Regions from separate parts of the Pseudoalteromonas sp. A3 genome, predicted to be linked through region 3. Evidence: predicted binding sites of a transcription regulator. Region 3 holds the regulator's gene; each other region holds the start of a gene.
The links. The regulator ArgR, encoded in region 3, controls arginine synthesis, uptake and breakdown. The targets are predictions, from matches to a motif close to ANTGAATANNTATTCANT.
Positions count from the first base shown of each region.

Region 1: the regulator ArgR is predicted to act here: its motif matches at 1,853-1,870, upstream of OIZ54_RS13505 (ester cyclase).
Region 2: the regulator ArgR is predicted to act here: its motif matches at 2,367-2,384, upstream of OIZ54_RS12070 (OadG family protein).

Region 1 is NZ_JAPCKL010000007.1:80,104-84,392, forward strand. It holds gene OIZ54_RS13495 (ester cyclase) at 1-110, opposite strand, end outside; gene OIZ54_RS13500 (sodium:solute symporter family transporter) at 121-1,731, opposite strand; gene OIZ54_RS13505 (ester cyclase) at 1,970-2,983, shown strand; gene OIZ54_RS13510 (ester cyclase) at 3,039-4,061, opposite strand; gene OIZ54_RS13515 (HpcH/HpaI aldolase family protein) at 4,048-4,289, opposite strand, start outside.
Region 2 is NZ_JAPCKL010000006.1:20,806-25,094, forward strand. It holds gene OIZ54_RS12060 (sodium ion-translocating decarboxylase subunit beta) at 1-278, opposite strand, end outside; gene oadA (sodium-extruding oxaloacetate decarboxylase subunit alpha) at 290-2,068, opposite strand; gene OIZ54_RS12070 (OadG family protein) at 2,078-2,323, opposite strand; gene OIZ54_RS12075 (DUF1328 domain-containing protein) at 2,851-3,024, shown strand; gene OIZ54_RS12080 (hypothetical protein) at 3,077-3,268, shown strand; gene OIZ54_RS12085 (YcxB family protein) at 3,425-3,901, shown strand; gene OIZ54_RS12090 (efflux RND transporter permease subunit) at 4,115-4,289, opposite strand, start outside.
Region 3 is NZ_JAPCKL010000006.1:246,320-250,608, forward strand. It holds gene ispB (octaprenyl diphosphate synthase) at 1-561, shown strand, start outside; gene mdh (malate dehydrogenase) at 656-1,588, opposite strand; gene argR (transcriptional regulator ArgR) at 1,814-2,281, shown strand; gene OIZ54_RS13110 (Dyp-type peroxidase) at 2,278-3,177, opposite strand; gene OIZ54_RS13115 (ABC transporter ATP-binding protein) at 3,221-4,267, opposite strand; gene OIZ54_RS13120 (ABC transporter permease) at 4,268-4,289, opposite strand, start outside.

The sequences.
Region 1 (4,289 bases), on a different contig from region 3:
ATAGGCTCAAAAGGGTGGCTTACCTGCCATTGAACGGAGTCTGCAAGCAATGCTTGATTTGGCAATTCTGCAGCGCTGAAGTTTTCGAAAAGTTGTTCTAAAATATTCATTTATTTCACCTTACACAAAATATTCAAATAACATGAGAGAGGCAAAGCTCAGTACAAAAAAGCCAAGTAACCAGTAATTGATTGAGTCAAACTTACCCGGAATTAAGTACCAGCCGTTTTCTTTTTCTGGACGTTTTTGATCTTTAAATGCTTTTAACTGACCTTTAATGGTGTATTCGTTGTAATCCTCTTGATAGCCATCAAATGCAATACTTAACGCAATGCTAAATACAAGGCAGGTTATTGCCCCTATGGCGCAGTACCATGGCCATGCAATGTCGGTAAACAGTGCGCACACAGCAACGGTAATAAACGACACTAAGGTGCCTATTAATAAGCCTTTTTCGGTGGTGTGCTTAGAGAAAAACCCAAGGGCAAACATGCCAAGCTGAGCACCTACAAAGTACGAGCCTACTTTAGTGAGTATTTCTAAAATTGAGCCTTCGCTGTATAGGTGATACATAATGGCCGGAATAATAATGATCACCGCCCAACCTAGCGTAAATAAGCGAGTAACATTTAAATAGTGAGCGTCGTTTTTTTCAGGCGCAAAGTACTTTTTATAAAAATCGATAGTACTTATGGTTGAAAGTGAGTTAAGTGCTGAATCGAGGCTCGACATAGATGCTGCCATTACCGCTGCGGCAATAATGCCCATTAACCCTGGTAAGCCATAATCAGCTGCAAACTGTAAAATAATTAAGTTGTCGTTTTCAAAAGTGCGCCCGCCGTAGTAGCTATAAAACAGCACGCCCATAAATATAAAGAACAAGTAAATAAAGAACGCGATAAAGCCCATTAGTAAGTAGGATTTTTTAGCATCGCCAATATTTTTAGCGGCAAGGGTGCGTTGCACCATCATTTGGTTAGTGCCATACACCGTAATGTGATACAGCGACATAGCCAGCACGCCAGACCACACGGTAGTTACTTGGGTAAAGTCGAGCGAGAAATTAAGTGGGTCTAATTTACCTTGGCTTTTTAGCTCGCTCAGTGTTGAGCTAAATGAACCATCCATAGAGGTAATGAGGGCATACATAATAATACCAGCCCCTATAAATAATATGGCTGACTGAATTACATCGGTCCATATAACGGCGGTTATGCCACCTAGCATGGTATAAATAAGGGCGATTATGGTAACTAAAAATATCGCAGTTATAACATTTATATCAATAATAAAGGCCAACACTAAGGAGGTTGCATACAGCACTGCGGCTGAACCCATAGTTTGTGATATTAACCAAATAGTAGAGATAAGTAAGCGGGCCTTTTTACCAAAGCGGCGCTCTTGGTATTCGTAAATAGAGGCCACACCCGCATTGTAAAAAAACGGAAAAAACAAACACACCACCGCCACAATAACCAGTGGGTAGTTAAGGTGTATGGCAATAACCGAGAGTCCCTCTTTGTAAGACCACGCTGGCGCACCTAAAAAGGTGAGCGCACTTACATAAGTAGCAACAACCGATATACCAATAGCCCACCAAGGTGTTGTTTTTCGACCTATGTAAAAGTCGTTAGCACTACTGATCTTTTTACTAATTACAAACCCAAGTATTAGGTTGGCAATTATGTACCCGATGAGAATGCTCCAATTCAACAATCCAAAATCATTCATAATTAATCCTGTTAGATTAGGTTTTACGGGCTTGAGAGCCTATTTGTATTTTTTATTTTGAATCATCATGAATCACTTTGACTTCGAAGTCAATTCTCATTAGTATTATTTTAAAGCAATTTATAACTTACTATTCACAGGCTTTTAATTACTCTTTAAATGCAATACATTTTGTTAAAGTGTGTTTAACGGCGGTTTGAAGACATTAATTTGACTGCGCAAACAATGAGGAATAATCATGGCAGATATACTTAAAGATAAACAACTAGTTCGTCAATTTCATACTGCATTAGAAAAAGCACAAGGCAATGATTTACAAGCCGTATTTAATGAGTTTATGGCCAATGAATACAGCTTTAAAGGGGTGCACCCGTTTAATGAGCTTGAGTGTGCGAATGATGTAATTGCCCAAGTTTGGCAGCCATTATTTAGCTCGTTTAGTGCGCTGCAGCGCCGTGAGGATATTTTTATTGCTGGGCAAAGCGAAGCCGACGGTGGCCAGTGGGTGATGAGCATGGGCCATTTTATGGGCTTATTTGATAAAGATTGGCTAGGTATTGCGCCAACCCATAAGCTTGCCACTTTGCGCTATGCCGAATTTAACTGTGTTAAAGACGGAAAAATAATTCAGACCGGTTTTTTTGTCGATATTATTGGCCTTATGATGCGAGTAGGTTTAAACCCGCTGCCGCTCTCTACTGGGCAATATTTTACGTATCCCGGGCCGCGTACGCACGATGGTATTCGTTTGGGGAAAAGTAGTGATGAGCAAAGCGAAAAAACAATGGCGCTGGTAAATCAAATGATTGATAACCTAACCGCGCTTAATAAAAGTGGCGTTGATACGTGCCCGCCCGAAGTGCTTGGTAAAACCTGGGATGAAAACATGGTGTGGTATGGCCCAGCAGGCATTGGCGCTACTTACACAATTAAGCGTTATCAGCAGCAGCACATGTATCCATTTAGAGAAGGGTTAACGGGTAAAGTATTTAACGGCCATATTTGCCGGTTTGCTGAAGATGAGTTTGCCTGCTTTTTTGGCTGGCCTAACTTAACTAACACGGCCATTGGGGGCTTTTTAGGCCTACCGGGTGCTAATACCCCAGCAGATATGCGCGTGGTGGATGTGTATCACCGCGAGGGCGATAAACTGGTAGAAAACTGGGTCATTATTGATATTCCTTATTGGTTAAAACAACAAGGCCTAGATATTTTAAAGCGCACGCAAAGTATTGCGAACCCAGGCGCATAGTCTATTTAAGTAATAAAAAAGCTCTGTTTAACAGAGCTTTTTTTGTTTATACGCCCTAGGGCGCAAAGTTTAAATAGCGCGCTTTGGTAAGCTCTTTCATGCGTGCGAATACATCTACCCCAATTTGATGATACACATCAAGTATATCTATCAGCACCCAGTTTTCGCGAATTAAGTTATTCTCGGCGCGCCAAAAGTCGAGACTACGCATGGTTATTTGCTGATTTGCGGGCGCAATACCTAACCAACCATCATTACTAATAGTCATGCTCATACCCGGCCATGCGGTAAAACCAACATAGTTTTCATCGGCAAATAAATAGCCTTTACTTGCATCACCTACTCGGTTTGGGAGGGCATTTAAAAACGGAATTTGATGCCAGTTTCTAAACCCTTTTATACCTCGTGCAGTGCCTATGGTACTTGGCCCATACCAGCTACAGTGCGGGTGCCAAAACTGCTCAAGCTTCATGGCCTCTATACCGCCTTTGGCATAAAAACCAAGGTGCTCACACATGCCGCCCACAAGTTTTAAGCTTTGTGCTGCGTACTCTTCATTGTATTCGTTTGTGATTAATCCATCTTGCGTTGCAGGGCCTGGTACATGCCACTCTTTACCTAAGCTTACCGAAAGCGGCCATACTTTAGCTTGCATCATTACTTCGGGAATATCCCAAATAGCTTGTACTTCTACCACTTTGTTATTTTTAATACGGTAAAATTCATGAAAACGCATGCTAACTTGGTGCCCAGTAGGGGGGATATCAAGCCATGGCTTTTCAAACGAACCGGTATAATAACCGCAACAACCTACCCAGTCTGAGTCGTTAATTGAGCTACCTGCCATAACTATTGTATCGCGGCGCTCTAAGCCTACAAATGCCTCGCTAAGCGGTAAATAAACTTGCTCAATAAGTGCATTAGGGTTGGCAAGTGTTTCAAACGGGTAACACAGCTGAATGAGCGCGTCATCGCTAAACACGGTATTAATTTGTGTATGCAAGGCGTTTATATCAAAGTTATACAGAGCCTGTCTAAAGTCGTGTATTAACGCTTTATTTTTATTATGAATGTTCATTGTTTTGGGCTCCTGTTGCTGTTTCAAATTGCTCTCGCAATTGCTTAGCGCCACTTAATAAAAAGCTGTGATCTGAGCCTAATAAATAAAAGCTCACGCCTAATGATTGCCAATGGCTCAGCTCGCTCAAATTACCTACAAACATGCCACAGCATTTATTATATTTAGCCGCTGCCTTGGCTATTTTAGTAACTGCCTCAAGTACAGTAGGGGCACTTGGGTTGGTTT
Region 2 (4,289 bases), 230 kb from region 3:
GTTAGCGCCCCTACTCCCATAAAAATTAATAAAGGGAAGATCCCCGTATCAATACCTACGTAATACACGTAATAAAGCAAACCACCTGGGTCAGAAAGCCCAGCAACCGGAATATTAGTCAGTATTGCGCCAAAGCCAATCGGCAGCAGTAATAGGGGTTCAAAGTTTTTAGAAATGGCTAAAAACAACAACAAACACCCTACCGCAATCATTATTAAGCCAGGAAACGTAAAGTTAGCAATGCCGGTAGCATGCCAAAGGTTTAAAAGACCTTCCATTAAAGCTACTCCTACGCCATCGCTATAATTGCATCGCCCGTTGTCACAGCATCACCTTCAGACACTAAGACCTCAGCCACAGTACCTGAGTGCATTGCACGAACCTCGGTTTCCATTTTCATCGCTTCCATAATAACAACCACATCGCCTTCGTTTACGGCTTGGCCTGCTTTTACTTTTACTTTAAAAATATTACCCGCCAGTGGCGCATTCAGTGTTTCACCTGATGCAACCGATGCTGATTGTGGTAAGTGCTCTGAATCTTTTAGCGTTACCTCTTTAAGCTCGCCACCTTGTGCAACCACTACATCGTAAACTTTACCGTCAACTTTAACGCTGTATTGCTCAGCGCTAACACCTTTGTTGCTTGCAGGTTTTGCTGCAGGCTTAGCGTTTGCATCATCAGCACTTGGCACTGCTTCAAAGGCATCTGGGTTGTTGCGATTTTTAATAAATTTAAGGCCAACCTGTGGGAATAATGCATAGGTAAGCACATCATCTATTTGCTCATCAGCAAGTGTTAAGCCTTGTTCTTGCGCTTCTTTTTGCAGCTCTGCTTCAAGCGATGCAAGCTCTGGGGCTATATTATCTGCAGGGCGACACGTAATAACCTCGCTGCCATCAAGCACTCGCTCTTGCAGCTCTTTATTCATAGGTGCTGGTGTTAAACCATACTCGCCTTTTAAAACACCGGCGGTTTCTTTGGTAATTGTTTTATAACGCTCACCCGTAAGCACATTTAGTACTGCTTGTGTGCCTACAATTTGCGATGTTGGAGTAACTAGCGGGATAAAACCTAAATCTTCACGCACGCGTGGGATCTCAAGTAATACTTCATTTAGCTTATCTGCTGCGCCTTGCTCTTTAAGTTGGTTTTCCATGTTGGTTAACATGCCACCAGGTACTTGTGCGAGTAAAATACGGCCATCAACACCTTTAAGGCTCCCCTCAAAGGCAGCGTACTTTTTACGTACATCTCTAAAATAAGCCGCTATTTCTTCTAGCTGGTTTAAATCTAATTCGGTATCGCGGGGCGTACCTTCAACAATTGCTACAATGGTTTCTGTAGCTGAATGACCGTAAGTCATACTCATTGAAGAAATAGCGGTATCAAGCATATCAATGCCTGCATCAATGGCTTTTTGATACGTAGCGGTACTTAAACCGGTGGTTGCATGGCACTGCATAGCAATAGGGATAGAAACGGTTTCTTTTAGCCCTTTAATAAGTTGCTCTGCATCGTATGGTTTTAATAAGCCTGCCATATCTTTAATACAAATAGAGTGACAACCTAAATCCTCTAGCTGTTTTGCAAGGGTTAACCACATATCAAGAGTATGCACAGGGCTTACAGTATAAGAAATAGTGCCTTGTGCGTGTGCTCCTACTTTTACAGCTGCTTTAATTGCCGTTTCTAAGTTACGTACATCGTTCATGGCGTCAAAAATACGAAATACATCTACACCATTTTTGTGGGCACGCTCTACAAACTTTTCTACCACGTCATCGGCATAGTGGCGGTAACCCAATAAATTTTGCCCGCGCAATAGCATTTGCTGTTTAGTATTAGGCATTGCTTTTTTAAGGGCACGAATACGCTCCCACGGATCTTCACCTAAATAACGAATACACGAATCAAACGTAGCGCCGCCCCACGACTCAATAGACCAATAACCGGCATCATCAAGTTTGCTAGCAATAGGTAGCATGTCATCTAAGCGCATACGGGTTGCAAGTAAAGACTGATGAGCATCGCGTAAAACAAGTTCTGTTAATTTTAATTTAGCCATGTGTGCCTCTTATTTATTATTTGATTTGTACTGAGCAATGGCAGCACTAATAGCAGCGATGTGCTCGTTTGGCACACCTTGAGATTTTAAAGATGGTGATTTAACCGGTATTGCAACTTCAGCCTCGTCAAAACGAGCAACCAAGTTAGACATGAGTGACACAGCACCAATCAATATTGAAAGAAATACAAACACGCCCACCATGCCCGTAAGCATCAAGCTACCTGCGGTTGTGAGTACAGCTCCTATATCCATTTTTCTCCCCCTGCACTATATAGCGATATAAAAAACCGCTTTATTTAAATAATTATTCACCGAATGATAACAAAACTTTTAACTTTGTCCACCACCTGTCAATTGGTAAAACCAATTAAAATTAAACTAACATACAGTCACAATAGTTAACATAGCTAATACAGGGTTAAATTAGCTTAGATATAGATGATAAAAATAACCGTTATAGGCAAAGGTTATATGGTTAAACCCAAAAAAACTTAAAAACTATAAAAAATAGTAAGTTAAACGGCAGGTAAAAAATCAGCTTGGCTAAAATGTAAATTGGTCTTACCAAGACTAGTAAAGCAGCGCGCAAAAAATATTTATTTTTTTACTCTCTTTACAATAGTGTGAATAAGTTACATCGTTAAACGTAAAACTTACCAATCCTAAATTTATAATCTTCGCCCCAAAAACCATAACATATTGAAAAATAATAAAATTAAACTCTGGCACGCAACTGGCATTATTACTTTCGAACGAATTTGATAACCAAGGAGAAAACAATGTTACGCTGGACAATTACATTTTTAGTTATTGCTTTAATCGCTGCAGTGTTAGGTTTTGGTGGTATCGCAGGTGCCGCAGCTGGTATAGCAAAAATTATATTCTTTATCTTTTTAGTACTTTTAGTGATTTCTTTAGTTTCAGGTGCGCTGCGCGGTAAATCGCCCAGGTAGCTACTAACATACTTAAAACACTAAACAATCAACATATACAAGGAATTACATTATGAACTCAACAACTTTAAAAGCAGCACTAATCGCCGTATTTGCAGGTTTCTTTATGATGGGTTGTGAAGACAACCATGCAGAAGAAGCAGGTGAGCGTATTGATGAAGCAGTAACTGACGTGCAAAACTCTGTTGAAGATGCATGCGAAAATGTAAAAGAAGGCGTTAACGCAGAAGAAACTAACTGTTAATCTGTTTGGTAACGTAAAAAACGGCTTTTAATAAGCCGTTTTTTTGTGCGCTAATAAAAAGCGGCTTCTAACTCTTATAATGCATAGCCTACATTAACGGGTGTGATTTTTACGCTAGCTTGTTAAAATAGCGAAAACTATTACTTATTAGCAATTATGGCACTGACCACCACTTACACACTCGATAAACCCTACTACTACGAATGCTTTGACGAGTCCCACTCTTATAGTAAAGCAGCCAAGCCAAAGTATTTTTTGCTGGCATTACTGGTGTGCTTAGGTTTAATTAGTATTTACGCTATGGATGATCATTACCTAGGTACATTTTTAATAATGCTGGGTGTATTAGAATGCGTTGCCTTTTATTACCGCAGGCCTTGGTGGGTTACGCGCCAAATGTTTAGTCGTGCTTCGGGCTCAACGGTTACTCTTTCGTTTACCGATGACGCTATTAGCACCGAAAACCACTATAAAAGCCATACATTTAAGTGGGCAGAAATAACCCATATTATTAAAACTAACCACGGCTACTTAGTGCACCATAATAAAGGTATGCAATATATTTCTAGCAGTGTATTAACCGATGAAATGCGCGATTTTATAAACAAAAAGTTAGCAGTAAAAAGCCATTAAAATAGCTTTATACTGCTACACGACATATCTTGTTAGCTCTGTTTCACTCAAGGCCTAATATTTTAGGAAATCAGCCGAAAAATGATGGTTTTGCATACCTATAGTACCTTTAACTCTATTCCTCTGCTCACAGTAAAGTAAAAAATGAGTGCTTATTTTAGTTAAGATATTTAACCAGATAGATAATTTATATTAAAAAAATTGCAGACTATACTAAATAAGCTCAGCCTTTTTATGCCTAGTAAACTTTGCATGCACTAATTTATAAAGTGCAGGCAATATTAATAGCGTCAGTAGAGTTGATGAAATAATTCCGCCAACCACAACCGTTGCCAGCGGCCTTTGTAGCTCAGCGCCGGTGCCTGTATTTAGCGCCATAGGAATAAAC
Region 3 (4,289 bases):
GCCACCAACGTGATTGCTGAGGGTGAAGTATTGCAACTTATGAATTGCAACGACCCTAATACCACCGAAGCAAGTTACATGCAGGTTATTTACTCTAAAACGGCTAAATTATTTGAAGCCGCTACAGGGCTTGCAGCTATTATTACCGAGCAAGATAACAGTGTGTTAGATGCGCTTAATTTATATGGTATGCATTTAGGTACTGCTTTTCAGTTAGTTGATGACGTGCTTGATTACAACGCAGACGCTGACCAATTAGGTAAAAATATTGGTGATGATTTAGCAGAAGGTAAGCCAACCTTACCGCTAATATATGCGATGAAGCACGGCAGTGATCAGCAAAGAGCCCTTATTCGTGATGCCATTGAGCATTGCAATGGTATGGATAACCTTGAGGCTATTTTAACGGCACTTAAACAAACCAACGCACTTGAATTTACAATGCAAAAGGCGCAGCAAGAAGCAGACAAGGCCATTGCCTGTTTAGACTTTTTAGCAGAGTCGCAGTACAAGCAAGCGTTAATCAGCTTAGCGCGTATAGCTGTAGAGCGAGATCACTAACTTTGCAGCCTCCCTTAATTAGTTTTTAAGGGCCATAATTTTCGAGCAATAAAAAAGCCTGCATAAGCAGGCTTTTTTGTGCATAACTTGGCTATTACGCCATGAAATCAACACCTTCTTTGATGTCTTTTTTCAGAGTTTCAAGCATGTCGTTTTTAGCTTTTTCTTCAAATGCGCTTAGCTCGCCGTAAGAAAGAATTTCTTCTACGCCGTTTGTGCCTAAACGTACTGGATGAGCAAAGTACTCTGCATCGCCATTTTCAACAGCAACGTATGCGTAATCTACTACGTCTTCACCTTGTAGGCCTTTAACTAAAGACATACAAAAACGTGCTGCAGCAGCACCCATAGATAATGTAGCTGAACCACCGCCCGCTTTAGCATTTACTACTTCAGTACCTGCATTTTGGATACGTGGAGTAAGTGTAGCTACTTCTTCTTCAGTGAAGCTTACGCCTTCAACTTGAGAAAGTAGAGGTAGAATGGTTGTGCCAGAGTGGCCACCAATTACTGGTACTTTAACGGTTGCTACGTCTACGCCTTTAAGCTCAGCAACAAATGCTTCTGAACGAATTACGTCAAGCGTAGTGATACCAAATACGCGCTTAGCGTCGTAAGTACCTGCTTTTTTGAATACTTCAGCAACAATTGGCACAGTGCCGTTTACTGGGTTAGTGATAACACCCACTAACGCTTTAGGACAGCTAGCTACAATGCCTTCTGCTAATGTTTTGATGATACCTGCGTTTACGTTAAATAAATCCGCACGATCCATACCTGGTTTACGTGGCATACCCGCTGGGATAAGTACGATATCACACCCTTCAAGCGCTTTATTTAAATCGTCTGCGCCAAAACCTGCTACTTTAACATCTGTAGGGATGTGAGATAGGTCAACCGCAACACCTGGTACAACTGGTGCAACATCGTAAAGTGATAATTCAGAACCAGCTGGTAAGCCTGTTTTTAATAATAAAGACAACGCTTGACCGATACCGCCTGCAGCACCTAATACAGCAACTTTCATTGGAATTCTCCGTAATTTGAGGTAGGAAATATTTGTGGCTCTTAAGATAATGAAATTAGCGACTAAAAACAAATTTATCCTGCTTATTTCAGGTATATTTTCGACCATAGTTGTAAACTTTGTTGGTTTATCGCAGCAAACTGGCAAGTTAACTAAACAACTGCTGCATAATTATTCATTTTTGTGTAGAATTTGCATTATAAATAACAAAAATGAATAAAGACTATGCAACCACAAGACAAACAAGAAGCGCTGGTAAAAGCGTTTAAAGCACTTTTAAAAGAAGAGAACTTTGGCTCGCAAGGCGAAATAGTCGAAGCATTAAAAGAGCAAGGCTTTGACAATATAAGCCAAAGTAAAGTGTCACGCATGCTTAGCAAGTTTGGCGCTGTGCGTACTCGTAATGCTAAACAAGAAATGGTTTATTGCCTACCCGCAGAAATGGGCGTACCGACTGCTAAAAGCCCACTACGTCAGCTTGTTATTGATATTATGCATAACGAAATGATGATTATTATAACCACCAGCCCAGGCGCTGCGCAGTTAATTGCCCGCTTATTAGACTCACTAGGCAAAGCGGATGGTGTATTGGGCACAATTGCCGGAGATGACACTATTTTTATTGCCCCAGCAAAAATATCTGAAATAGACATTACACTAGAGCGCGTACGTATTTTATTTGATACGGTTTAAAGCTGTTTTAAAAAACTAACTGACGGCGCAAAAAACGCTGAGCCCATATCGGCTTGAGTAAAATCAAGCCAGTGGTCGTAACACTCCCCTTTTCCTATGCGGCTGTTAAGTACCTTTTCAAACGCACTTCCCGATGCTGAGCATGTAATACTTAGCATGCCTTGCTCGTAAACATCGCCATACGGCATGCTTTGGTTAAGCAGTACTGCTTGGCCGCTTTCATCTTTTAGCTCACTTCTAGTCGCGTGGCTCGTATCTACCTTAGGCTCAATTAAGGTGTTATCTAAACGTGTGCGCCCCATAATATGCTCTTGCTCGCTTAGTGATAAATGCTGCCATACACTCAGGTCATGTTTATAACGCTGTACATGAATATAGCTGCCTTGGTGTTCAAAGCTGTCGGGGTTATTAACCAGTGCCGTGATTCGTTTTTGGCGTCCATGTGGGGTGTCGCCTGCATAAATAAAGCCGTTAAAGTCTCGCCCATCTAAAAACCTAAAATTGCGAATTTGTTCAACCAGCTCTACATCGGGCGAAAACAACTTTAATATTTGCAATGCAAAAAGGTGATTAACATCTTCTCGGTCTGAGCGAATTTGTATGAATAAATCACATGGCTGTACGCGCATAACAAAATCACTGTGATTTATATTAGGAAAGCTTTGCAGCTCGCTTGGGATATATTCAGGTAGTATATGCGGCCAATATTGCGCGCCTATAGCCACCATGCAAGAGAGCATGGCTTCGGAGAACTGATCACTAAACTCTTCTTCAATTGCGCTTACGCGCTTAAGCTTTGCGCGCAATGACTCGTCTTGACCATCAAATACATTAAAAAATAAATGCAAACCGTGTAAGTTTGCTTCAGCACAAATCCCAGATTGCGCTTGCGCCATTGTTATTCCTTAGCTTTATAAAACACAGCGAATAACACATTTGTTATGATTCGAAAAAATTCACCGTGTGAGGTTTTATTTTTATTATAACCTGCTCATTTATTTCAAATGACTGGCCATATTGTGCGGCAACTTCAATCTCTTGCTCTGCAATTACAACAGTGTAAACATAAGCCGAGCCTATAAACCGACGGCTTAAAATGCTCACACCTTGAGGGTTATCGGCCTGCGTATTTTGCGCAAGCTCAATATGGTGCGGACGAATATACACCACCCCTTTTATTGCACTGTGCGTATGCTCATGCTGCGATTGCACGACACCAAAAGGCGTTGTGTATTCAGTTGCCGTTAACACTTCTGCGCCTAAGTATATGCCCTGACCCAGAAACTCTGCAACCTCCTTTGTCTTTGGCATGGCAAAAAGCTGCTCTGGTGTACCTTGTTGGGCTATTTTTCCTTGGTGCATAATGGCTAGCGTGTCTGAAAACGCAAAGGCTTCTTCTTTTGAGTGGCTAACAAATACCGCAGAAACCTGCTGCGCTTTAATAATGCGCCTAATATCAGCAATTAACTCAAAGCGTACTTGTGTATCTATGTTCGAAAAAGGCTCATCAAGAAGCAATAAACTTGGCTTATAAGCCAAAGCCCGCGCAATAGCCACGCGTTGCTGCTGGCCACCCGAGAGCTGATGAGGGTAGCGTTTTGCACACCCCGTTAAATGCACTAGCTCTAGCATTTCCTCTACCCGTTGCTGTTTTTGCGCTTTGCTTACTTTACCCAGCCCAAACGCAATATTATCGGCCACACTGAGGTGCGGAAACAGGGCATAATCTTGAAACATCATCCCTATATTACGATGCTCTGGTGATACAAATGTATGCTTGTCGCTTACACATTTGCCATCTATAAATACACTACCTTCATTTATTTCAATAAGGCCAGCAATTGCTTTTAAGGTGGTTGTTTTACCGCAGCCGCTGGCTCCGAGCAAACACACAATTTCGTCTTGACTCACCGTTAAATCTAAATTGTGTAGCACGTGCGTGCCACTGTAGTGATAACCCACGTCTTGTAAATTTAAACGGCTCATTTAACTGCGTTGCTCCATAGAA